DNA from 4 places in the Streptomyces sp. NPDC047917 genome. Region 2 is predicted to be linked to each of the others. Evidence: riboswitches for the same ligand, from Rfam matches in the RefSeq annotation. Region 2 holds a riboswitch; each other region holds the start of a gene.
What was found. Region 2 has a riboswitch for cyclic di-AMP ahead of ACGF8B_RS12745 (peptidoglycan DD-metalloendopeptidase family protein). Riboswitches for the same ligand answer to the same signal wherever they lie in the genome.

Region 1 (5,619 bases), on a different contig from region 2:
GGGGCCATGTCCGCGATCTACGACACGATGCAGTACCTCAACTGCGAGGTGGAGACGTACTGCCTCGGCCAGGCCGGCTCCTGCGCCTCCACGCTGCTCGCCGCGGGCACTCCCGGCAAGCGGCACGCACTGCCCGGCGCGAGGGTTCTCGTACGGCAGCCCGAACTCACCGAGCCGGTGCAGGGCCAGCCCTCCGACCTGGAGATCCAGGCGCAGGAACTGGAACGGGTCCGCGCGATGCTCACCACCCTGTTGGCCCGTCACACGGGGCGCACCGAGGAGCAGATCACCGAGGACACCGAACGCGACCTCATCCTCGACGCGGCCGGCGCCAAGGCGTACGGGCTGGTGGACCACGTCCTGGAGAACCGGAATTCCGCACTGCGGCCGCACGGCGAGAGGTGAACACCCGATGCGACCACCGGAGTTCCCGCCACTGCCCGCACTGACCCGTGCCGAGGGGGAGTTCATCGACGGCTACCTCGAAGTCCTCGACCAGGTCGGCCGGATCAACCCGGCCCGCGGCGGGGACACCTACGGCGCGCTCCGCGCCGCTCAGGCACTCGTCACGCACTCACGCACGCTGCGGGACGCCCTCGCGTTGATGCACGAGCGCGGCGAGGCGCAGCTCCACGCGGCCACGCTCGCCCGTGCGCTGCGGGTGCTGGACGGGGAACGGCGGGCGGGGCGCGTCACCGTACCCCCGGCTCCGCCGAGTTGACCGGCCCGCGCCGTCCGCGCGCGCGGCGCGGATCCGGCCAACTCCCCCTGACCCGGCGCCCGGCGGCCGTCACCCGGCTCCCGTACCCGACACGCCCGACCACCCCACCGGAAATCCTCGCTCGTTCGGCGTAGGAAGTCCCCCTCAGGAGGGACCGCTCAACTTGCGTTTTCGGCGTGGACGGTGAACGGAATCAACCCTTCCGCCCCAGGTACGCACCTGGTCGGGGTCACCGGCGAAGCCTCAAGGATCACCATGTCCACCCGAACGGATCAGTCGTGAGGAGCCTCACATATCCCTGTTTCAGCTCGGAAATCCGGCAGTCGGTGAGTCAAGATCCCTGGGACGACAAGCCCCCGCCACCGCGGCGGGGCGGTCCGGGCGGACGCCGAGTCCTGCCGCCGTCCGGATGCCTGGTCGACAGAAGTGGATCGGCAGGAGTGGAGGACCCGAGCACAACGGGTCGACCTGAACACCGGTCGACCCTCGGGGTGAAGCCGCCGAACGCGGCCGGGCAACTTCGCCAGCCCGAACCCGACAGGTCATCCTTCACAGGCGGCTGACGAAGGGTTGCGCATGACTGCGCAGGTTCATGTCCCGTCTCTGCTCGTCCGGGCCGGTACGGCCTCGGTTCTCACGCTCGCCGCCGTCGGTGGCACTATGTTCGCCCCGGGCGCCGCGACGGACGCCCGGGCGGCGACGCTGTCGATGAAGGCGCTCAACGTCGCGGCGTCGAAGAAGGGCTCGCCGTACAGCTGGGGGGCCACCGGCCCCAACCGCTTCGACTGCTCGGGGCTGACGCTCTATTCGTTCAAGAAGGCCGGCAAGAAGCTCCCCCGCACGGCCCAGCAGCAGTACAACCGGACCCGCCACATCTCGGCCTCGCACCGGCAGCGCGGCGATCTGGTGTTCTTCCACTACGGCCGCAGCGTCTACCACGTGGGGATCTACGCCGGCAAGGGCAAGATCTGGCACTCGCCGAGGACCGGCGCCGTGGTGCGGCTGGAGAAGATCTGGACCAGGAGCGTCTACTACGGCCGGGTCCGCTGAGGCACGGCCCGGCCGGCGATCCGTGGCCGCCGGCCGGGCCCGCCCGTGGCCGCCCGGCCCGACCCGGCGGCCGGCCCTCCCCCGCTCAGTGCGGCGGCGGGCCGGTCACCGGCATCAGGCCCGGCCCGGTGAGCGCCACGCCGCTGCCGCCCTCGCCGGTGCGCCCGGTGCGCGCGAACGCTTGATGTAGGCCCCGACACGGCTGGCCACGCCGGTGGCGGTCGAGGAGGCCGGATCGCTCACCCGGGCCGCCGCACGCCTGGGCCACACCGCACCGGCCCGCTCCCAGCAGCTCGCCAAGCCGGAGCGGGAGGCGGGCGCGGCACCGCTGGTGCGCCACCACCGCGGGGCCCGGCGCACGGCCACGGGCGAGCTGCCGGCCGGACGCGCCCGGCACATCCTCGACAGGCCCTGTTGCGCAGCGGGTTCGGGCGGGCGGGGTCGGCTCGGTGGCCGGGCGGCGAAGCCGGGTGAGCGCGTCGGTCAGCTCTGCACCGGGATGCTCCACGGCAGCGCGATCCACACCGTCTTGCCGCCGTCGGCGGTGGGGGTGACGGTGAGCCGGCCCCCGCACTCCTTGGCCAGACAGCGGATGATCACCATGCCGCGTCCGTTGTCCTGCTGGACGGCGGCGGGCAGTCGCCGGGGCCAGCGGGGGTGACTGTCCGTCACTCCGAGGTACAGCTGCTCCTCCCGCTCCAGCCGGAGGTCCACGGTGAACGTGGGCGACTGCCCGAAGGTGTGCTGGACCGCGTTGGTCGCGAGCTCCGAGACGATGAGCTGGATGCTGTCGGCGAAATCGGTGTCGGCGGCCAGGCCCCATTCGGCGAGCACCCGGGCCACGTACCTGCGGGCTGCCGAGACCGAGACCGGCTCGCTCGGCAGAGTGACGTTTGCTTCCTGATGGTCTGCCATGGCGAGCCGTCCCTTTCCCACCCGTGCCGACCCGCGATCGGTACGGGTTGCGCTTCGCGCCAGATTGCCACTGATGCTGCCCTCTGCGACGGCGATCCACCAAGATATGCATATATCTGTCGCTCGAAGCGGTGAACCCTGCCACGCAAGGCCGGATGTGGACGGCACACTGTCCGCTCGGCAGAAGAGGGAGGGAGGCCGCGGATGCAGCACGGCCCTGCGGTTCGACGCCGCAAGCTCGGGGAGGAGCTCCGGAGTCTGCGCCACGCGTCGGGACTGACCAGTCGGGACGCGGCGCGGATGCTCGGCTGGCACCAGTCGAAGGTGAGCCGGATCGAGACCGGGGTGAGCGGGGTGCAGCCGGCCGATGTGACCCGGCTGCTGGACACGTACGGCGTGGACGACACCCGGCTGCGGGATCTCCTGGCGACGCTCGCGGGTTCGGCGGGCGGTGGCGGCACCGGCTGGTGGCACGCCTATCGCGGTCTGATCCCGCCCCAGTACCGCGACTTCATCAGTCTGGAGTCCCAGGCCCGGACCGCGCGCACGCTGGAGACCTCGGTGGTGCCGGGGCTGTTGCAGACGGCCGACTACGCGCGTGCGGTGACCCGGGCGTCACTGGACGGGCTGCCGTCCGGCCAGCTGGACTCGCTGGTGGAGGTGCGACTGGCCAGGCAGGGGGTGCTGCGGACCGATCCACCGCTGCGGCTGAGCGCGGTGCTCGACGAGGCCGTGCTGCGGCGCCAGGTCGGCGGGTGCCGGGTGATGCGGGAACAGCTGCGCCATCTGGCCCGGGTGGCTCAACTGCCCCATGTGCGACTCCAGTTGCTCCCGTTCTCGATGGGCGGCCATGCCGGCCTTACCGGGCCTTTCGTTATCTTCTCATTTCCGAGCACTTCTGATCTGGATGTGGTCGTTCTCGACCATTTGACGAGTAGCCTCTACCTGGAGCGGAAAGAAGACCTTGCGGCGTACAGCTCGGCCTTCCGCACGATGCAGGGTCACGCGCTGTCGCCGGAGCACTCGTTGGACCTGATCGCCGCGATCGACCGCGACGGTCGGTGACTTCGGACCGCCCGAGGGGGCCTCATGTCGGATTGCCTCGCACAGCACGGCTTACGTTGGCGGCGCAGCAGCCGCAGCACGGGTATGAACAACTGTGTGGAGGCCGCGCCGTTCGGTGACGAGCGGCTGGCCGTGCGGGACTCCAAGGATGTGTCCAGGCCGCCGCTGCGGTTCACCGCGGCGGCCTGGACCTCGTTCGTCGCCGGTCTGCGCCGGGATTCGGTCAGCTGACGGGGGCGGTCCGCCGCACCACGGACACCGCGGTGGCGATCTGCTCCTCGGTCAGATCGGCCCGTGCGGTGAGCCGCAGCCGGGACACCCCGTCCGGCACGGACGGGGGCCGGAAGCAGCCCACCACGATTCCGGCGGTGCGGCAGTCGGCCGCCCAGCGCACCGCCGCGGCCGCCGAGGGGGCGCGCACCGAGACCACGGCCGCGTCCGGCCGTACGGCAGCCAGGCCGGCCCCGGTGAGCTGCTCGTACAGTGCCGCGGCGACCGCACGGGCCCGGCCTGCCCGCTCCGGCTCGCGGCGCAGCAGCCGCAGGCTTTCCAGCGCGGCGCCCGCCGCGGCCGGCGCGAGGCCGGTGTCGAAGATGAACGTACGGGCCGTGTTGACGAGGTGTTCGATGACCCGGGCCGGTCCCAGGACCGCTCCGCCCTGGCTGCCCAAAGACTTGGAGAGGGTGAGCGTGGTGACGATGCCCGCGTCGCCCGCGAGACCGGCGGCGGCGAGCGCCCCTCGGCCGCCGTCCCCCAGCACGCCGAGGCCGTGTGCGTCGTCGACGAGCAGTGCGGCGCCCGCGGACCGGCAGACGTCGGCCAGTTCGGACAGCGGTGCCGCGTCGCCGTCGACCGAGAAGACCGAGTCGGTGACGGCCAGCGCCCGGCCTCGGTGCGCCTGCAGGGTCTTGCGCACCGCTCCGGGATCGGCGTGCGGAACGACGGCGGTTCCGGCGCGGGAGAGCCGGCAACCGTCCACGATCGAGGCGTGGTTGCCCGCGTCGGAGACGATCAGCGAGTCCTGGCCGGTGAGCGCCGTGATTGCCGCCAGGTTGGCCGCGTAGCCGGACGACAGCACCAGGGCCGCCTCGAAACCGCAGAATTCGGCCAGCTCGCCCTCCAGTTCGGCGTGCAGTGCGGTGGAGCCGGTGACCAGCCGGGATCCGGTCGCGCCCGCACCCCACTCGCGCGCGGCCCCGGCCGCGGCGGCGGTGACGTCGGGGTGCCGTGTCAGGCCCAGATAGTCGTTGCTCGCGAGGTCCACAAGCGCGGACGCGGCGGGCCGGGGGCGCAGGGTACGGACGAGTCCGGCGTCCGCGCGGCGGCACGCCTCGGCGTCGATCCAGTCGAACGGGTCGAAGGGCATGAGCGGTCCCTTTTGTAGGCAGCTCACAGACCCTAACCGTGCTTGCAACAGGTCATGGTGTGGCAATACACACACCCTCGGCGGGCTCTGTTGTCCGGTTCCTCCTTGGCTGGGAGCCGTGCGGTAGGCCAGGATCTTGGCCATGGACCTCCTGAACACGCTGGTGGACAAGGGGCTGCGGCGCGAGCTGCCGACCCGCGAAGAAGCGCTCGCCGTACTGGCGACCTCCGACGACGATCTGCTCGAAGTGGTGGCCGCGGCCGGAAAGGTACGCCGTCAGTGGTTCGGACGGCGCGTGAAGCTGAACTACCTGGTCAACCTCAAGTCCGGTCTCTGTCCCGAGGACTGCTCGTACTGCTCGCAGCGGCTCGGCTCCAAGGCCGGGATCCTGAAGTACACCTGGCTGAAACCGGATGAGGCGTCGAAGGCCGCCGCCGCCGGGGTGGCGGGCGGGGCGAAGCGGGTGTGCCTGGTGGCGAGCGGCCGCGGTCCGACGGACCGC
Region 2 (5,619 bases):
TGCGGGCTGGCCGGGCGAGGAGTACCCGCAGAAGCTCTGGGTCGAGCACGTGGAGGGCCTGTACGCGCTGATCGACCGGCTCAGGGCCGCGCATCCCACGGTCGCGTTCGAGTCCTGCTCGGGTGGCGGCGGCCGGGTCGACCTGGGGATCATGTCCCGCACCGACCAGGTGTGGACCTCCGACAACACCGACCCGCTCGACCGGCTCGCCATCCAGGAGGGCTTCGGGCACCTCCACCCCGCGCGGGTGATGGCCGCCTGGGTCACGGACAGCCCGAACCACCAGCTCAACGGCAGGGTCAGCTCGCTGCGCTTCCGGTTCGTGAGCGCGATGGCCGGAGTGCTCGGGGTCGGCGGGGACCTCACCGAATGGAGCGAGGAGGAGCTGACCGAGGCCCGGACCTGGGTGGAGCTCTACAAGGAGATCCGGCCCGTCGTGCAGCAGGGCGCGCTCTACCGGCTGCGTGCACCGCGCGGCGGACTCAGCGCGATCCAGTACGTCCACGGGGACGACGCCGTCGTCCTGATGTGGCTGGAGGCGCAGCGGTACGGGGAGCGGTCCCCGGCCCTGCGACTGCGCGGGCTCGACCCGGAGGCGACCTACACCTGCCTGGACACCGGGGTGGTGCACCACGGTTCGACGCTGCTGCACCAGGGGCTGCACACCGGACTTCGCGGTGATCTCGACGCACGGGTGCTGAGGCTCCGACGCGGATGATGAATACCTTATGTCCGCAATTCAGGCTTTTGTCTGAATATGGCCTGCTTATGGGGGACATGAGGGTTGCCTCGTGAGCGGGATCATATCCGTGACGGTGTGTGGTGACGGGCGAGTCGGGTAATCCGTGCGCGGCGCGGAATTCCAAGATCCATAATCCACGGAGTGTGACCGGAATTCCGCGCCGATTTCCCGGAGCGGAATCCGGCATGGAACCCATGGCTTGTTCTCGCCGTCCCGACTCGCTTACGGTCACCGCAATCCGGACGGACCGCCTAATCCTGCCGCCGCCCGGAATTCACATCCACTCATCGCGTGGCAGGAGCGGGGGAACCAGGTAAGCCGCCGGCCGGAGAAATCCGGCCGGCTCGGGGTGAAGTCGCGCTCAGCGCGGCCGGGCATCTCCAGCCCGAACCCGACAGCTCACCTCGCAGGCGCCGGAGAGGAAATACGCCATGCCCATATCGGGTAAGCACCGCCGTCCGAAGCTCAGCACCATCGCCCGTGGCGTCGCCGCGGTCAGCGCCGGCGGCGCCGTCGTCGCCCTGCCGCTGCTCGGTGCCACCGGTGCCCAGGCCGCGGAGCAGTCCGTCCCGGCCGCCGCGCCGCAGCCGGCCGCCGCCACGCACGCCGCTCCGGTCACGCAGAAGCAGGCCGCCACCACGACGTACTCCGTCGTCTCCGGCGACTACCTGTCGAAGATCGCCGCCGAGCACCAGGTCAAGGGCGGCTGGCAGCAGCTGTACCAGGACAACCGCGAGGTCGTCGGCGAGAACCCCGGCCTGATCTTCCCGGGCATGAAGCTGACCCTCGGCGCCAAGGCCGCCGGCGACGTCGCGCCCACCGGCGCCGGCACCGGCTCGTCCCTCCCGTCGAAGGCGCCCTCCGTCACCGAGAAGTCCGCCCCGGCCAAGACCTCGTCCGCCCCGGAGACCAAGGCCCCGCAGACCGAGGCCCCGGCCTCCGCCCCGGCCGCCACCCGGAGCAGCGCCTCCGGCTACGTCCACCCGGTCCCGGGCAACCACACCACCGGTTACCGCGCCTCCGGCTCCAACTGGTCCAGCGGTAGCCACACCGGCATCGACTTCCCCGTCGCCACCGGCACCAGCGTCAAGTCCATCACCTCCGGCACCGTCGTCACCGCCGGCTGGGGCGGCGCGTACGGCAACCAGGTCGTCATCAAGCACGCCGACGGCCACTACTCGCAGTACGGCCACCTGTCCTCCGTCTCCGTCTCCGCGGGGCAGGCCGTGAGCGCCGGTCAGCAGCTCGGCCTCTCCGGTGCCACCGGCAACGCCACCGGCCCGCACCTGCACTTCGAGGTCCGCACGGGCCCGGCGTACGGTTCGGACATCGACCCGATCGCCTTCCTGGCCTCGCACGGCGTCTCCGTCTGAGCCGAACGGCCGGGCAGCTGAATCACCGGGCATGATCCGAGTGACACGGAAGGGGCGGTGCGCGGCGGCGCACCGCCCCTTCACTTATTCCCCCTTTACCAAAAACTGACCGGGTGGCCTATCTCACCACCCGTCAACCCCATATTACGGTCGCGTAGGTCACATTCGGCAGTGCAGGATAAGCGTTTGTGGCAGACGATTCGAGAAAAAATCAACGTGGCGTCAACAACCGACAGGGCGTCATCGGGTCGTACGCGGCTATCGGCGACAGCTTCACCGAGGGAGTCGGCGACCCCGGCCCGGACGGGACATTCGTCGGCTGGGCGGACCGTTTCGCGGTACTCCTCGCGGACCAGCTCCCGGACCCCGATGCGGCGACCGGCACGGAAGGTTCCGCGCACGGGAATTTCAGGTACGCCAATCTCGCCGTACGAGGACGCCTCCTCGACCAGATCGTCGAGGAGCAGGTGCCGCGCGCCAAGGAGCTCGCACCCGACCTGGTGAGCTTCTGCGCGGGCGGCAACGACATCATCCGGCCGGGCACCGACCCCGACGACGTGGCCGAGCGCTTCGAGCGCGCGGTCGCCGAGCTGACCGGCGCGGTCGGCACGGTCATGGTCACCACCGGCTTCGACACCCGTGGCATTCCCGTGCTGCGCCATCTGCGCGGCAAGATCGCCACGTACACCGCCCATGTACGGGCCATCGCCGACCGCTACGACTGCCCGGTCCTGGACCTGTGGTCGCTGCGGTCCGTCCAGGACCGGCGCGCCTGGGACGACGACCGGCTCCACCTTTCGCCCGAGGGGCACACCAGGGTCGCGCTGCGCGCCGCCCAGGTCCTCGGCCTCGACGTACCGGCCGACCCCGACCAGGAATGGCCGCCGCAGGCGGAGCGCGGCACCCTCGAAGTACGGCGCGACGACATCCACTGGGCGCGCGAGTACCTGGTTCCGTGGATCGGCCGGCGGCTGCGCGGCGAGTCCTCCGGAGACCACGTCGAAGCGAAGCGCCCGGACCTCCTGCCGCTCTAGGGTCCTTCGTCCGGATCGGGCCGGATCGGGGAGCGGGGTCCGGCGCCGCGCGTCGCGAGGCGGAGGAGGGAGCCGGTGGGGTCTCCCCTGTCCGAGCGGAGCCGGGAGCCCGGGGAAGGCGCGTCGGCGACCGACGACAACGCGGCGGTGCGAGGCGCGGCACCGGGGCACGCGAGCCCGGCATGATCCGGACGACATGCCCTGGACGGCGTCCGGGTCCGTGGTGCCGTCGCCCGCCCGGCCCGCCTGAGACTCAGGCCGGTCCGGCGAGCGACGGCGGCACAGCCGCCGGGATCCGCTCCAGCACCCCGCCGGCGAAGACGTCGTACAACGGCAGCGTCTCCAGGTGCACATAACCGATGTGGCAGTCGCAGACCGCCAGCGGACAGGCGCGCGGACCGAGCGCCCGCCGGTAGCTCCCGTCATAGAGATTCCCCAGCTCCGCCGGGACGAAATGGCAGCGCCGCACGGTGCCGTCACCGTCCACCGAGATGACCGACTCACCGGTCCGGCAGGGCAGCCCCGCCGACCGGTGCGGATGCCGGCTGTACGGGAAGAGCGGGTCGACGGCCGTCCAGCGTTCCGCCTCCTCGTCCGAATACGTGTGGCCCTCCGCCGCGTTCACCCAGAGATAGACCTCGTCCGGCAGCGCGGCGCGCAGCCGTCGCGCCTCGTCGAGATGGTCGTCGAGCCCGACCACACCGACACTGTGCCGGATGCCGAGCGCGGACAGCTCCTCGCACTTGGTGAGGAAGCGCTCGTACGGCGTCTGCCCCGGGTGGTACGTGCACCACAGCGCGATCTTCTCGCGGCCGGCCTCACCGGCCTCGGCCAGCCAGCCCGTACGACTGCTGATGTTGGTCTGGATCGCCACGCGCCGGATGTGCGGCAATCGCGCGAGCTCGACCAGCGCACGGCGGTACCAGGAGCGGACCAGGCCCTCGCCCCACGGGGTGAACAGCACCGAGATCCGGTCACCGGTCTGCGCCGCGGCCCACGCCGTGAACCGTTCCAGCGCGGCCCGGTCGGCGCGCAGCTGCTCCCGGCTGTCGCGCCGCTTGGCGAACGGGCAGTACGGACAGTCGTAGTCGCACGAGGAGAGCGGCCCGCGGTAGAGGATCGTCAGGTCCATGGGGTACTCACTTCAGCTCGTACGCGGCCATCGCGGCGCGTACACCGGGGGAGAAGAGCTCCGGGCCCAGCGCGTCGGAGTGGGCGAGGCCCTCGGGGGAGAGCCGCAGCAGTCCGGACGCCCCGGCCGACGCGTCGAGCCAGCCGCGCGCCTCGAACCGGGCCAGATTGAGGGGGAAGTCGTCGGCCGGCGAGGAGCCGAACCGCTCCCGGTAGTCGGCCAGCGGCAGTCCCTCGGCCTGGAGCACCGACTGGAGGAGGTGACGCCGGCGAGCCTCGTCGCCGTCGACGTACCGCCCGACCTCCGCGCGCGAGAAGTCCTCGGTGGCGGTGTATCCGTCGATGATCGCCCGCACCTCCCGCATCTCCACCGCGTAGTCGAAGGAGTAGTGCAGCGCGGTGGTGTACGAGCGGGCGCCGCAGCCCAGGCCGATCATGCCGTCGGTCTGGCAGGCGTAGTCGTCGGGGCCGTCCGCCCGCGGGGCGTCGGCGCGGCGGAACATCCGCATCGAGACCTGCTCGTAGCCGTGCGCCAGGAGGTGGTCCCGGCCCGCGCGGTACAGCCGCAGCCGCTGTTCGTCCCAGGCCGCGTCGGCCGCGGTCTCGCCGTCGGCACCGAGCCGTCCCAGCCCGGTCAGCGGACGCACGTACAACGGGTAGAGGTACAGCTCCTCCGGCCGCCAGCCGAGCGCCGCGTCCAGCGAGGTGCGCCAGCTGTCCTCGGTCTGGCCGTCGATGCCGTAGATCAGGTCGATGTTGAGGACCGGGATGCGGGCATCGCGTATCCGGTCCAGCGCGGCCTCCACGTCGGCCCGCCGCTGCGGGCGTACGGCGGCCCGCGCCTCGGCCTCGACGAAGCTCTGCACCCCGATGCTGATCCTGGTCGTCCCCCGGTCGGCGAGAACGGCCAACCGGTCGGCCGTCGCGGTCGACGGCGAGGTCTCGACCGAGAGCGGCACGGACCGCAGATCGGCGCCCATCCGCTTCTCCGCGATGTCGCAGAGCCGCTCCAGCTCCGCGGCGGTCAGGAACGTGGGCGTGCCCCCGCCGAACGCGGCCGCGGCGAACCGTACCGGCCCGTCGTCACCCAGCGCGTCCCGGACGGCGGTGGCCTGCCGGTCCAGCGCGTCGAGGTACCGGGTCGTCAGCTCGTCGGGAGCACCGATCCGGGTGAAGAGATTGCAGAAGCCGCAGCGGACCTCGCAGAACGGTATGTGGAGGTAGAGCGAGAGCGCGTCCTTGCACTCGCCCGCCCACAGCCCGCGCAGGTCCGGCCGGTCGGCGAGCGGCCGGTAGGCGGTCTTGTGCGGGTAGGCGTACACATAGCTCTGGTACGGCC
Region 3 (5,619 bases), on a different contig from region 2:
TCCGTCCTGCCCTCGCGCTCCTTGACCGCGTCGGGGTCGATCACCGTGTAACCGGTCTCCCCGGGAAGAAGGTAGTGCAGGTGCGTACGGGCCAGCTGCCGGATGTACGCATCGTCCTGGAGGCGCGCCTTCTCGTCGCGCAGCTCCTCGGTACGGGCCTTGGCGTCCTGCGCCAGCCGCTCCTGGTCCGCGATCTCGTCCTGCTGCGAGACGTACTGCCGCATCGGATACGCGAGCGCGACCACCAGCGAGCAGACGACCAGCGCGAGGAAGGCCGCCCGGCCGGTGAGCCGTGAGCGGCGGGCCTGGCGGCGGTTCTGGGACCGGTAGACACGGGCCGCGGTCTGCTCGCCGAGCAGTCGCAGCCGGGTCGCGGTGGAGAACCGGTCCCGGTCCTTCGCGGCCATGTCTCCGCCTCCCCACTACGCACGTCCGTCCCCGCACACGGTACGGGACCGAGTGCGGGGACGGACGGAGGCCGGGGCACTTGCCCCCGCCGGGCTTGTCAGCCCTTGAACCGCGGGAACGCCGAGCGGCCCGCGTACACCGCGGCGTCGTCGAGGATCTCCTCGATGCGCAGCAGCTGGTTGTACTTGGCGACGCGGTCCGAGCGGGCCGGGGCGCCGGTCTTGATCTGGCCGCAGTTCACCGCGACGGCGAGGTCGGCGATGGTGACGTCCTCGGTCTCGCCCGAGCGGTGCGACATCATGCACTTGAAGCCGTTGCGCTGGGCCAGCTCGACGGCGTCCAGGGTCTCGGTCAGCGAGCCGATCTGGTTGACCTTGACGAGCAGGGCGTTGGCGGAGCCCTCCTCGATGCCGCGGGCCAGGCGCTCCGGGTTGGTGACGAAGAGGTCGTCGCCGACGATCTGCACCTTGGCGCCGAGCTTGTCGGTGATGACCTTCCAGCCGGCCCAGTCGTCCTCGTACAGCGGGTCCTCGATGGAGACCAGCGGGTACGCGGAGACGAGCTCCTCGTAGTACTCGGTCATCTCGGCGGCCGAGCGGGACTTGCCCTCGAACTCGTACTTGCCGTCCTTGTAGAACTCGGACGCGGCGACGTCGAGCGCGAGCGCGATGTCCTTGCCCGGGGCGTAGCCGGCTTCCTTGATGGCCTCGACGATGAGGTCCAGGGCGGCGCGGTTCGACTCCAGGTTCGGCGCGAAACCGCCCTCGTCGCCGAGACCGGTCGACAGGCCCTTGGTCTTCAGGACCTTCTTCAGCGTGTGGTAGACCTCGGCACCCCAGCGCAGCGCCTCGGAGAAGGACTCCGCGCCGATCGGCGCGATCATGAACTCCTGGATGTCCACGTTGGAGTCGGCGTGCGAGCCGCCGTTGAGGATGTTCATCATCGGAACGGGCAGCAGGTGCGCGTTCGGGCCGCCGAGGTAGCGGAACAGCGGCAGGTCCGAGGCCTCGGAGGCAGCGTGGGCGACGGCCAGCGAGACGCCGAGGATGGCGTTGGCGCCGAGCGAGCCCTTGTTCTCGGTGGCGTCCAGGTCGAACATCGCCTGGTCGATCAGCCGCTGCTCGGTGGCGTCGTAGCCGACGAGCTCCGGGCCGATCTGCTCGATCACGGCGAGGACGGCCTTCTCGACGCCCTTGCCCTGGTAGCGGTTGGGGTCACCGTCGCGAAGCTCAATGGCCTCGAACGCACCGGTGGAGGCGCCGGACGGAACGGCAGCACGGCCCGTGCTGCCGTCGTCGAGGCCGACCTCTACCTCGACCGTGGGGTTTCCGCGGGAGTCGAGGATTTCCCGGGCTACGACGACGTCGATGGACGGCACGAGGCATCTCCTTCTGGGATATGACGCTGGTTGTGCAGGGTCGCTTTGGCCTTGCGACAAGAGCCTAACCGGCCCGGCCCGATCAGTCGGCCGACCGCCCGACCCCTGGGACGAAAAAGGGCCCGAGGGCACACATTGCCGGGCAAACAGCCAAAAATTTACTGACCAGTAACTACAACACTTGAACGATCCGGCGCTCCCCCGAGCGCGAACGGCAGTGCCCCGGTCCGGCGCACACGGGGAAACGCGCGCCGGACCGGGGCGGTGCCCGGGAGGAGAGAGCCGCGACTACTTCGTCAGGTGCAGCTGCTGACCCGGGTAGATCAGGTCGGCGTCCTTGACGATGTCCTTGTTCAGCTCGAACAGGTGCTTCCAGCCGCCCTCGACCTTGTTGTCGGCGGCGATCTTGCTCAGCGAGTCGCCGGAGACGACCTTGTACTCGCCGTCGCCCTTCTTGACCTTCTCGCCGGTCGGGGTGGTGACGGTCTTCTTCGACTCGGCCTGCGGGGCGGCGGAGCGGTCCGAGCGGGAGGCGGCGGGGGCCTCGGTGCGCTCGGCCGGCTTCGGCTGGGCCTGCTGGGCCGGCTGCGACTGCTGCTTCGGGGCGCTCTGCTGCTCGGAGGCGCCGGAGTTCGCGGTGGAGTTCGAGGAGCCGGTGCTGACACCCGGGTCGACACCGTCGTTGGTCAGGTTGCCGGCGCCGGCGCAGCCCCAGGCACCCGGGCCCTGCATGTCGAGGAGCTTCTCGGCGGTGGCGATCTGCTGGGCCTTGGTGGCCAGGTCGGCACGGGCGGCGTACTGCGTACCGCCGGCGGCGGCCCAGCTGGACTGCGAGAACTGCAGACCGCCGTAGTAGCCGTTGCCGGTGTTGATGGACCAGTTGCCACCGGACTCGCACTGGGCGACGGCGTCCCAGGTGGCGACGGAGGCGGCGGAGGCGCCGGTCGCGCCCATCAGGGGCACGGCGACTGCGGCACCGGCGACACCGGCGAGCGTGGCGATACGGACGGCCTTGGACGGGCGGCGGTGCTTGCCCTTGCTGGAAAGCAGCATGGAACTTCTCCTCACCGACGCCTACGAGGTGAGCTGTCGGGTTCGGGCCAAGTGAGTTGCCCGGTCGCACGTCCTAGCACGCGACTTCACCCCAAGCCGGTCCTGATGCGTCTTTCGACGATCGGGCCCGGCGCTTACCTGGGTCCCCCGCTCCTGCCTACGGCGCTTTACGCGTCTGTTCCCTTCGACCGACGGCAGGATTCGGCGTGACGGTCGACGGGGCCCGCGGTGCGAGCGGTTCCGACCGTAAACATACGCAACCCTCACATTCAAAGATGGACACATCGGACAATCAGCCCGTACTTGCATCTGAAGAACCATCGTTTCCGCAGGTCGGACGTGATGCGGAAGGGCTCCCCGGGCGCGACACGCCAGTTGACGCAAAGAGACCCATGTCTCACTTACGCATAAGCGGACATAGGTCCCTGAACTGCCCCGATTTTGAGGGTGCTTTTAGTCGATTATCAGACTGTCCTCACTTGGCTTTCACGTCGAGATCGAGGCTCTGGCCAGGGAGGATGAGGTCCGGGTCGGCGCCGACAGCAGCCTTGTTGGCCTCGTAGAGCGCGGGCCAGCCACCGGGGATGTTCTGTGCATCAGCAATCGACCAGAGGTTGTCACCGGCGTGAACGGTGTACGTGCCGTCGGCGGGCGTGTCGGCCGTGTCGCGCGCGTCGCCGCCGCCGCGCGAGGCATGACGGCCCGCCTCGCGGCCGCCGCCGCCCGTGCCGCCGCCCTTCTCCGCGGCCGGCGCGCCGCGGTGCTTGCCGCCCGTGCCGCCGGACGCGTCGGGCGAGCCGGAGGCGTCGGGCGCTCCGGAGGGGGCGCCGGTGGACGCGTCCGGGGAGGGGGTGGTCGAGGGCTTCGGGGACGGCGAGGTCTTCCCTGACGGCCCATCGGCCTTCTCCGGGCCGTCGGCGCCGTCCACGGCGTCCGTGCCGTCGGAGGCGCTGCCGGAGGCGCTGTCGGACGGTGTGGCGTCGCCGGACGGGTCCGCCGACGCGTCGCCGGACGGCTTCGCGCTCCCGGTCGGTTCGTCGGCGGGCACGGAGCCCGGGTCCACTCCGGGCAGCGTCCCGTCCACGGCGAGCCCGGAGATGACCGCACAGCTGGGCCAGGCCTTCGGGCCGCGGTCGTCCAGCACCTTCTCGGCCACCGCTATCTGCTGCGCCCGGCTGGCGAGGTCGGCGCGCTCCGCGTACGCCGAACCGCCGTACGCCTTCCACGTCTCCTGCGAGAACTGGAGGCCGCCGTAGAGGCCGTTGCCGAGGTCGGCGCTCCACATGCCGCCGCTCTCGCACTCGGCCACCCGGTCCCAGGTCTGGGCGTCGGCCGCGTGTGCGCCGGACGCGCCGAGCAGCGGGATGGCGATGGCCGATCCGGTCACGCCCGCGGCGACGACGATGGCGGGTGCCTGACGGGGGCGACGGTGTCTGCCGTTCGCGGAGCCCATGGGGTTGCCTTCCGGGTAGCTGACAGGTGACTGGTGAGTCGAACGGTGAACCTAGCCGGGTTCGAACGGGAGTCACAAGTCGATGCAGCGCAGATCACGTGAAAGTCACAGAGTTGACAGAGTGTCACTTTTCACGTGGGCGGACCCCGGGGTGAACTCCACGGGAAGCGTGCGGAGTCCGCGCATGATGAGCCCGCCACGCCACCGCAAATCGGCAGGTTCCACCGCAAGTCGCAGGTCCGGAAGGCGGTTCAGCAGCGTGGCCAGCGCGGTCTGTCCCTCCAGCCGGGCGAGCGGCGCTCCCAGGCAGTAGTGGATGCCGTGCCCGTATCCGAGGTGCTGATTGTCACGCCGTGCGAGGTCGAGCGTGTCGGGGTCCTCGAAGCGCTCCGGGTCGCGGTCGGCCGCGGCGAGCACCACGAGTACGGGATCCCCGGCGGCGATGTCCTGTCCGCCGAGCGTCAGCGGCTCGGTGGCGAACCGCCAGGTGGCCAGCTCCACCGGGCCGTCGTAGCGCAGCAGTTCCTCGATGCCGGTCTCCAGCAGTCCGCTCTCCCCCGCGTCCAGGGAGAGCTGGAGCCGTTCGCGCTGACCGGGTTCGCGCAGCAGCGCGTGGACGCCGTTCCCGATCAGGTTGACCGTCGTCTCGAATCCGGCGAACAGCAGGATGAAGGCCATGGCGGCGGCCTCGTTCTCGGTGAGGTGCTCGCCGTGGTCGCCGGCCCGGATCAGCCCGGAGATCAGGTCGTCGCCCGGGTTCTCCCGCTTGCGGTGGATCAGTTCGGCCAGATAGCCGCGCATCTTCTTCACCGACCTGGCCACCCCGCCGCGCGGGCCGCCGCCGTGGCGGATCATCATGCCCGCCCAGTCCCGGAAGTCGTCCTGGTCCTCGCGCGGAACGCCCAGCAGGTCGCAGATCGCGTAGATGGGGAGCGGGAAGGCGAAGTCGTGGATGAGGTCCGCCTTCCCCTCCGTGATGAAGCGGTCGATGAGGCGGTCCGTCAGTTCCTGTACGCGCGGGGCGAACTCGGCGACCCGGCGCGGGGTGAACGCCTTGGAGACGAGGCGGCGCAGCCGGGTGTGGTCCGGCGGGTCGATGTTCAGCAGATGCGTCATCAGCTCCGCCTTGCGCTCGCCCGGGATGCCCGTCTTCCCCTTGGCGTGCGCGGGCCCGGCGTGGTGCGCCGGGTTCTTGGAGAGCCGGGTGTCGGCGAGTGCCTGCCGGGCGTCCGTGTACCGGGTCACCAGCCATGCCTCGACGCCGCTGGGCAGCGTGGTCCGGTGCACGGGGCTGTGCTCACGCAGCCAGGCGTACGCCGGGTACGGG
Region 4 (5,619 bases), on a different contig from region 2:
GCGCGCCGGGCCGCCGGCGCGGCCGGTGCGCGGCCGCGGCCCGTTCCGCGTGACGGGCGGCCAGCGCCCTGGCCCGTTCCGCGTCGCCGCGTGCCACCGCGTCCACGATCGCCCCGTGCTCGGCCCAGGAATCCACCGGCCGGGCGGACTGCTCGACCACGTACATCCAGTCGATCTTGTGCCGCAGTTGGGTGAGCAGCGCGATCAGACCCGGACTGCCGGAAGCCTGTGCCAGCGTCTCGTGGAACCAGCCGCCCAGCGAGCGCAGATCGTCGCCCTCGCCCCGCCGGGCCCGGTCCTGGCCGAGCCGCACGAGACCGCGGAGCACCTTGAGGTGTGCCTCGGTGCGGCGTTGCGCGGCACGGGCGGCGCCCAGCGGCTCCAGCAGCGTACGGACCTCCAGGAGATCGGCCGCCTCCCGCTCGGTGGGCTCGGCGACGCAGGCGCCCGCGTGCCGCCGGGTGACCACGAAGCCCTCGGACTCCAGGGTGCGCAGCGCCTCCCGCACCGGGACACGGGAGACCCCGTATCGGCGGGCCAGCAGTTCCTCCGTGAGACGGCTGCCGCGTACGAAGACACCGGAGACGATGTCGTCACGGATTGCCGTGCATACCGAATGCGCCGGAATGCGCATGTCCGAACCTCCGTCTCGATCCCCGCGAATCGCGGCCGGCCGATGCCTGTTCCGCGACTCTATTGCAATGCGGCCGCATTTCCGATGCCGGGCGGGAATTCATGAATATCTTTTGGCCGCGGGGCGGTACGGCGGCCGGTCGTCCCGGGCGGCCGGGATCGCCGGACACGTCGAAGGCCCCGGCGCGCTGCCGGGGCCTTCGACGAGGTGGTGCGGTGGGCGCCGGTCAGACGCGGACGCCGTGGGCGCGCAGGTACGCGACCGGGTCCATGTCGGAGCCGTACGACGGGGTCGTCCGGGCCTCGAAGTGGAGGTGCGGTCCGGTGGAGTTGCCGGTCGAGCCGGAGAGGCCGATCTGCTGACCCGCGCCGACGCTCTGGCCGACGGAGACGCCGATCGAGGAGAGGTGGCCGTACTGGGTGTACGTGCCGTCCGTCATCCGGAGCACGATGTTGTTGCCGTACGCGCCGCCCCAGCCGGCCTCGACGACCGTGCCGGCGCCGACGGCGACGACGGAGCTGCCGGAGGCGGCGTGGAAGTCGATGCCGGAGTGGCTGCCGGAGGACCAGAGCGAGCCGCTGGACTTGTAGCCGGTGCTCACGTACGAGCCGGCGACCGGAAGCTGGAAGGAGCCCAGGCGGGTGCGCTCGGCGGACCGGGCGGCGCGGGCCTTCTCGGCGCGGGCCCCGGCGGCACGCTCGGCCTCGGCCTTGGCCTCGGCCACTGCCCTGGCCTTCGCCTCGGCCTTCTTCTTGGCCTCGGCCTTCCGGTGGGCCTCGGCCTTCGCCTTCGCGGCGACGTCGGCCTGGTGCTGCTGGACGTCGGCCTGGGCGTCGATCCGCTCGGCGAGGGTCTTGTCGATGGCGATGACCTGGTTGAGGCCGGTATCGCTCACGGAGGGTGCGTCGGAGTCCGCCGCGGAGGCGGGAGCGGCCAGGCCGCCGATGACGCCGGTGGTGGCCAGAGCCGCGACGCCGACGGCCTTCGCGCTGCCGCGCTTCAGTCGGCTCGGGGCACGGTGCTTCCCGGTGACACGGGTGAACGCCATGGAGGGGCTGGTCCTTTCCTTCCTTCTCGCCTACCGGGTTAGCTGACGGGTTCGGAGCAGGAAGGTCTCCTACGGACGCCCCGGCCCATCCGGGCTCAGACGTCCGATTCACCCCAGGGACTGCGTGGGTCCCCGGCTCCCCAGGCTCGCGCCTGACGGGGACTCGGCGATGACTGTCCGGTACGTCGCGGATGCGGCATACGAGTGACGGGCAGTCGAGCCGACGCTAAGCGGGGGCGCTTTCATTCACCAAACGGACAGGCCGTTTTGTAGCGCATCCCACAGGGCAGACAGGCAACCTTCCCTCAGAACGGACAAAAGGGAAGACCCCGGCGAGATCGCGCTCGCGAGGGCCTTCCTTATGTCCCGATACGCAACGAAACGGCGGGACGTACGTGTCGTGGCGGGCTGGTCGTCAGCCGGTGACCACCGACACTTCTCCGATGCCCAGGGCACGGACGGGCTCCTCGATCCGGGCCGCGTCGCCGACGAGGATCGTGACCAGCCGGTCACCCGGGAAGGCGTTGACGACCGCCGCGGTCGCCTCGACCGTGCCGGTCTCCGCGAGCCGGGCGTACAGCCGAGCCTGGTAGTCGTCCGGCAGGTGCTGCTCGACCTGGTCGGCGAGGGTGCCCGCGACGGAGGCAGCCGTCTCGAACTTCAGGGGCGCCACACCCACGAGGTTCTGCACGGCCGTCTCGCGCTCCTCGTCGGTCAGGCCCTCGGCCGCCAGGGTCCGCAGGACCGTCCACAGGTCCTTGAGCGCCGGCTCGGTGGATTCGGTGTCCACCGAGCCGCTGATGGCGAGCATCGCGGCACCGGTCGCCCCCGAGGCGGAGTCCGCGGCCGAGGAACGCAGTACCTGGGCGAAGGCCCGCACGCCGTACGTGTAGCCCTTCTCCTCGCGCAGCACCCGGTCGAGCCGGGAGGTGAGCGTGCCGCCCAGGCAGTACGTGCCGAGCACCTGGGCCGGCCACACGCTGTCGTGCCGGTCGGCCCCGATCCGGCCGATGAGCAGCTGGGTCTGCACCGCGCCCGGACGGTCGACGATGACCACCCGGCCGGTGTCGTCGGCGGTGATCGGCGGGGCGGGGCGCGGCGCGGCGGTGTCTCCGGACCAGTCGCCGAGAGTGTCGGCGAGCAGGACGTCCAGGTCGATGCCGGTGAGATCCCCGACCACCACGGCGGTCGCCGTGGACGGCCTGATGTGGGCGTCGAAGAAGGCGCGTACGGCCGCCGTGTCGATCCGCTCCACCGTCTCCTCGGTGCCCTGGCGCGGGCGCGACATCCGCGCCGTGGCCGGGAACAGCTCCTTGGAGAGCTGCTTGGCGGCACGCCGCGCCGGGTTGGCCTGCTCGTGCGGGATCTCGTCGAGCCGGTTGCGTACCAGCCGCTCGATCTCGCTCTCGGCGAAGGCCGGCGCCCGCAGCGCCTCGGCGACCAGCGCGAGTGCCTTGGCCAGCCGGGAGGCGGGGACCTCCAGGGAGACCCGGACGCCCGGGTGGTCGGCGTGCGCGTCGAGCGTGGCGCCGCAGCGCTCCAACTCGGCGGCGAACTCCTCGGCAGTGTGCTTGTCGGTTCCCTCGTTCAGCGCCCGCGACATGATCGTGGCCACGCCGTCGAGGCCCTCGGGCTCGGCGTCCAGCGGGGCGTCGAGGAAGATCTCGACCGCCACGACCTGCTGGCCGGGGCGGTGGCAGCGCAGCACCGTGAGGCCGTTGGGCAGGGCGCCGCGCTCGGGCGCGGGAAAGGCCCAGGGGCGGGCGGTGCCGGGGGCCGGCTGCGGGTGGTACTGCATCGAAACTCCAGTCGCGGCAGCGTCGGTCACTGGTCCGCCCCTTCGTGCGCGTCGGTGTCGGTCTCGTCGGTGTCCGCGGGCTCGGCCGGCTCGACCGGCTCGTAGACCAGCACCGCGCGGTTGTCGGGGCGCAGCTGGGCCCTGGCGGCCGCCTGCACCTCCTCCGCCGTGACGTCGAGCACCCGCTGAACGGCGGTCAGGGCGAGCTGCGGGTCACCGAACAGCACGGCGAACCGGCACAGTTCGTCGGCGCGGCCGGCGACCGTACCGAGGCGGTCCAGCCACTCGCGCTCCAACTGGGCCTGCGCGCGCTCCATTTCCTCGGGCGTGGGGCCCTCGGCGGCGAACCGGGCGAGCTCCTCGTCGACCGCGGCCTCGACCTGCGGCACCTCGACACCGCCGGACATCTTGACGTCCAGCCAGCCCAGCGAGGGCGCGCCGGCCAGCCGCAGCAGCCCGAACCCGGCCGCCACGGCCGTACGGTCACGGCGGACCAGGCGGTTGTGCAGCCGCGACGACTCGCCGCCGCCGAGCACGGTCAGTGCCAGGTCCGCCGCGTCGCACTCGCGGGTGCCGTCGTGGGGCAGCCGGTAGGCGGCCATCAGCGCCCGCGCCGGGACCTCCTCGCGCACCTCCTCGCGCAGCTGCTCGCCGATGACCTCCGGGAGCGTGCCGTCGCGCGGCGGCTGCTTGCCGTCGTGGGACGGGATGGAGCCGAAGTACTTCTCGACCCAGGCGAGGGTCTGCTCGGGATCGATGTCGCCGACCACCGAGAGGACCGCGTTGTTGGGCGCGTAGTACGTACGGAAGAAGGTGCGCGCGTCCTCCAGGGTCGCGGCGTCCAGGTCGGCCATCGAGCCGATCGGGGTGTGGTGGTACGGGTGGCCCTCGGGGTAGGCCAGCGCCGTCAGCTTCTCGAACGCCGTGCCGTACGGGACGTTGTCGTAGCGCTGGCGGCGCTCGTTCTTGACGACGTCGCGCTGGTTCTCCATGGACTCCTCGTCGAGCGCGGCGAGCAGTGAGCCCATCCGGTCGGCCTCCAGCCACAGGGCCAGCTCCAGCTGGTGCGTGGGCATGGTCTCGAAATAGTTGGTGCGCTCGAAGCTGGTGGTCCCGTTGAGCGAGCCGCCGGCCCCCTGCACCAGCTCGAAGTGGCCGTTCCCCTTGACCTGGCCCGAGCCCTGGAACATCAGGTGCTCGAAGAGGTGAGCCAGCCCGGTGCGTCCCTTGACCTCGTGGCGCGAGCCGACGTCGTACCAGAGGCAGACCGCGGCGACCGGGGTCAGATGGTCCTCGGAGAGCACCACGCGCAGGCCGTTGGCCAGGCGGTGCTCGGTCGCTGTCAAGCCGCCGGAGCCGGCCTGAGCGGTGGCCGTGTGACCCATGGGCATGTACGTCCCTTCGATCGCGATACTGGATTTCCTGCGAGACCTGCCACTTTAGGCAAGCGCACGGGCGCGTGGCGAAGTTCCCGTAACCCGGAAGTTCGCGTGAAAGGGGGACGCATCCCCCGCGCGGCAGGGCGCGAAAGCGCCTCGACCGGGGCCCGGAACTCCTCTTGGGACGGGTCGAGGTCGGCGATGTCAGTGCGGCGGTCCACAATGGTCCGCGTCAGAACCTGAGGTTGCCCGAACAGAATCCGTGAAGGAGTCGCAGCAGCGATGGCCCGCCGCAGCACGAAGACCCCGCCGCCGGACGACTTCGAGGAGAAGATCCTCGACATCGACGTCGTCGACGAAATGCAGGGCTCCTTCCTCGAGTACGCGTACTCGGTGATCTACTCACGGGCCCTGCCCGACGCCCGCGACGGCATGAAGCCGGTGCACCGCCGCATCGTGTACCAGATGAACGAGATGGGCCTGCGCCCCGATCGCGGCTTCGTGAAGTGCGCCCGCGTCGTCGGCGAGGTCATGGGTAAGTTGCACCCGCACGGCGACGCGTCGATCTACGACGCGCTGGTCCGTCTGGCGCAGCCGTTCTCCATGCGGCTCCCCCTGGTCGACGGCCACGGCAACTTCGGCTCGCTCGGAAACGACGACCCGCCGGCCGCCATGCGGTACACCGAGTGCCGGATGGCCGACGCGACGTCGCTGATGACGGAGTCGATCGACGAGGACACCGTCGCTTTCCAGTCGAATT

Region 1: linked by a shared signal. The riboswitch ahead of ACGF8B_RS34830 (C40 family peptidase) and the one ahead of ACGF8B_RS12745 (peptidoglycan DD-metalloendopeptidase family protein) in region 2 are both predicted to bind cyclic di-AMP.
Region 3: linked by a shared signal. The riboswitch ahead of ACGF8B_RS22415 (transglycosylase family protein) and the one ahead of ACGF8B_RS12745 (peptidoglycan DD-metalloendopeptidase family protein) in region 2 are both predicted to bind cyclic di-AMP.
Region 4: linked by a shared signal. The riboswitch ahead of ACGF8B_RS07335 (M23 family metallopeptidase) and the one ahead of ACGF8B_RS12745 (peptidoglycan DD-metalloendopeptidase family protein) in region 2 are both predicted to bind cyclic di-AMP.

Annotation. Positions count from the first base shown of each region.
Region 1 is NZ_JBIDCA010000016.1:238,271-243,889, forward strand. Features, by position in the region: gene ACGF8B_RS34820 (ATP-dependent Clp protease proteolytic subunit) at 1-405, shown strand, start outside; gene ACGF8B_RS34825 (hypothetical protein) at 413-721, shown strand; cyclic di-AMP (ydaO/yuaA leader) riboswitch at 1,122-1,294, shown strand; gene ACGF8B_RS34830 (C40 family peptidase) at 1,298-1,771, shown strand; partial or broken gene ACGF8B_RS34835 (LysR family transcriptional regulator) at 1,986-2,132, shown strand; gene ACGF8B_RS34840 (ATP-binding protein) at 2,255-2,686, opposite strand; gene ACGF8B_RS34845 (helix-turn-helix domain-containing protein) at 2,891-3,751, shown strand; gene ACGF8B_RS34850 (DUF397 domain-containing protein) at 3,776-3,982, shown strand; gene ACGF8B_RS34855 (8-amino-7-oxononanoate synthase) at 3,975-5,117, opposite strand; gene bioB (biotin synthase BioB) at 5,260-5,619, shown strand, end outside.
Region 2 is NZ_JBIDCA010000004.1:652,959-658,577, reverse strand. Features, by position in the region: gene ACGF8B_RS12750 (alpha-galactosidase) at 1-718, shown strand, start outside; cyclic di-AMP (ydaO/yuaA leader) riboswitch at 1,014-1,170, shown strand; gene ACGF8B_RS12745 (peptidoglycan DD-metalloendopeptidase family protein) at 1,174-2,115, shown strand; gene ACGF8B_RS12740 (SGNH/GDSL hydrolase family protein) at 2,304-3,149, shown strand; gene ACGF8B_RS12735 (STM4011 family radical SAM protein) at 3,403-4,281, opposite strand; gene ACGF8B_RS12730 (STM4012 family radical SAM protein) at 4,289-5,619, opposite strand, start outside.
Region 3 is NZ_JBIDCA010000009.1:88,433-94,051, forward strand. Features, by position in the region: gene ACGF8B_RS22405 (septum formation initiator family protein) at 1-407, opposite strand, end outside; gene eno (phosphopyruvate hydratase) at 506-1,786, opposite strand; gene ACGF8B_RS22415 (transglycosylase family protein) at 2,075-2,839, opposite strand; cyclic di-AMP (ydaO/yuaA leader) riboswitch at 2,843-3,014, opposite strand; gene ACGF8B_RS22420 (transglycosylase family protein) at 3,315-4,292, opposite strand; gene ACGF8B_RS22425 (cytochrome P450) at 4,398-5,619, opposite strand, start outside.
Region 4 is NZ_JBIDCA010000003.1:81,716-87,334, reverse strand. Features, by position in the region: gene ACGF8B_RS07340 (GntR family transcriptional regulator) at 1-634, opposite strand, end outside; gene ACGF8B_RS07335 (M23 family metallopeptidase) at 861-1,682, opposite strand; cyclic di-AMP (ydaO/yuaA leader) riboswitch at 1,696-1,861, opposite strand; gene ACGF8B_RS07330 (M16 family metallopeptidase) at 2,098-3,480, opposite strand; gene ACGF8B_RS07325 (M16 family metallopeptidase) at 3,507-4,871, opposite strand; gene ACGF8B_RS07320 (DNA topoisomerase (ATP-hydrolyzing) subunit A) at 5,142-5,619, shown strand, end outside.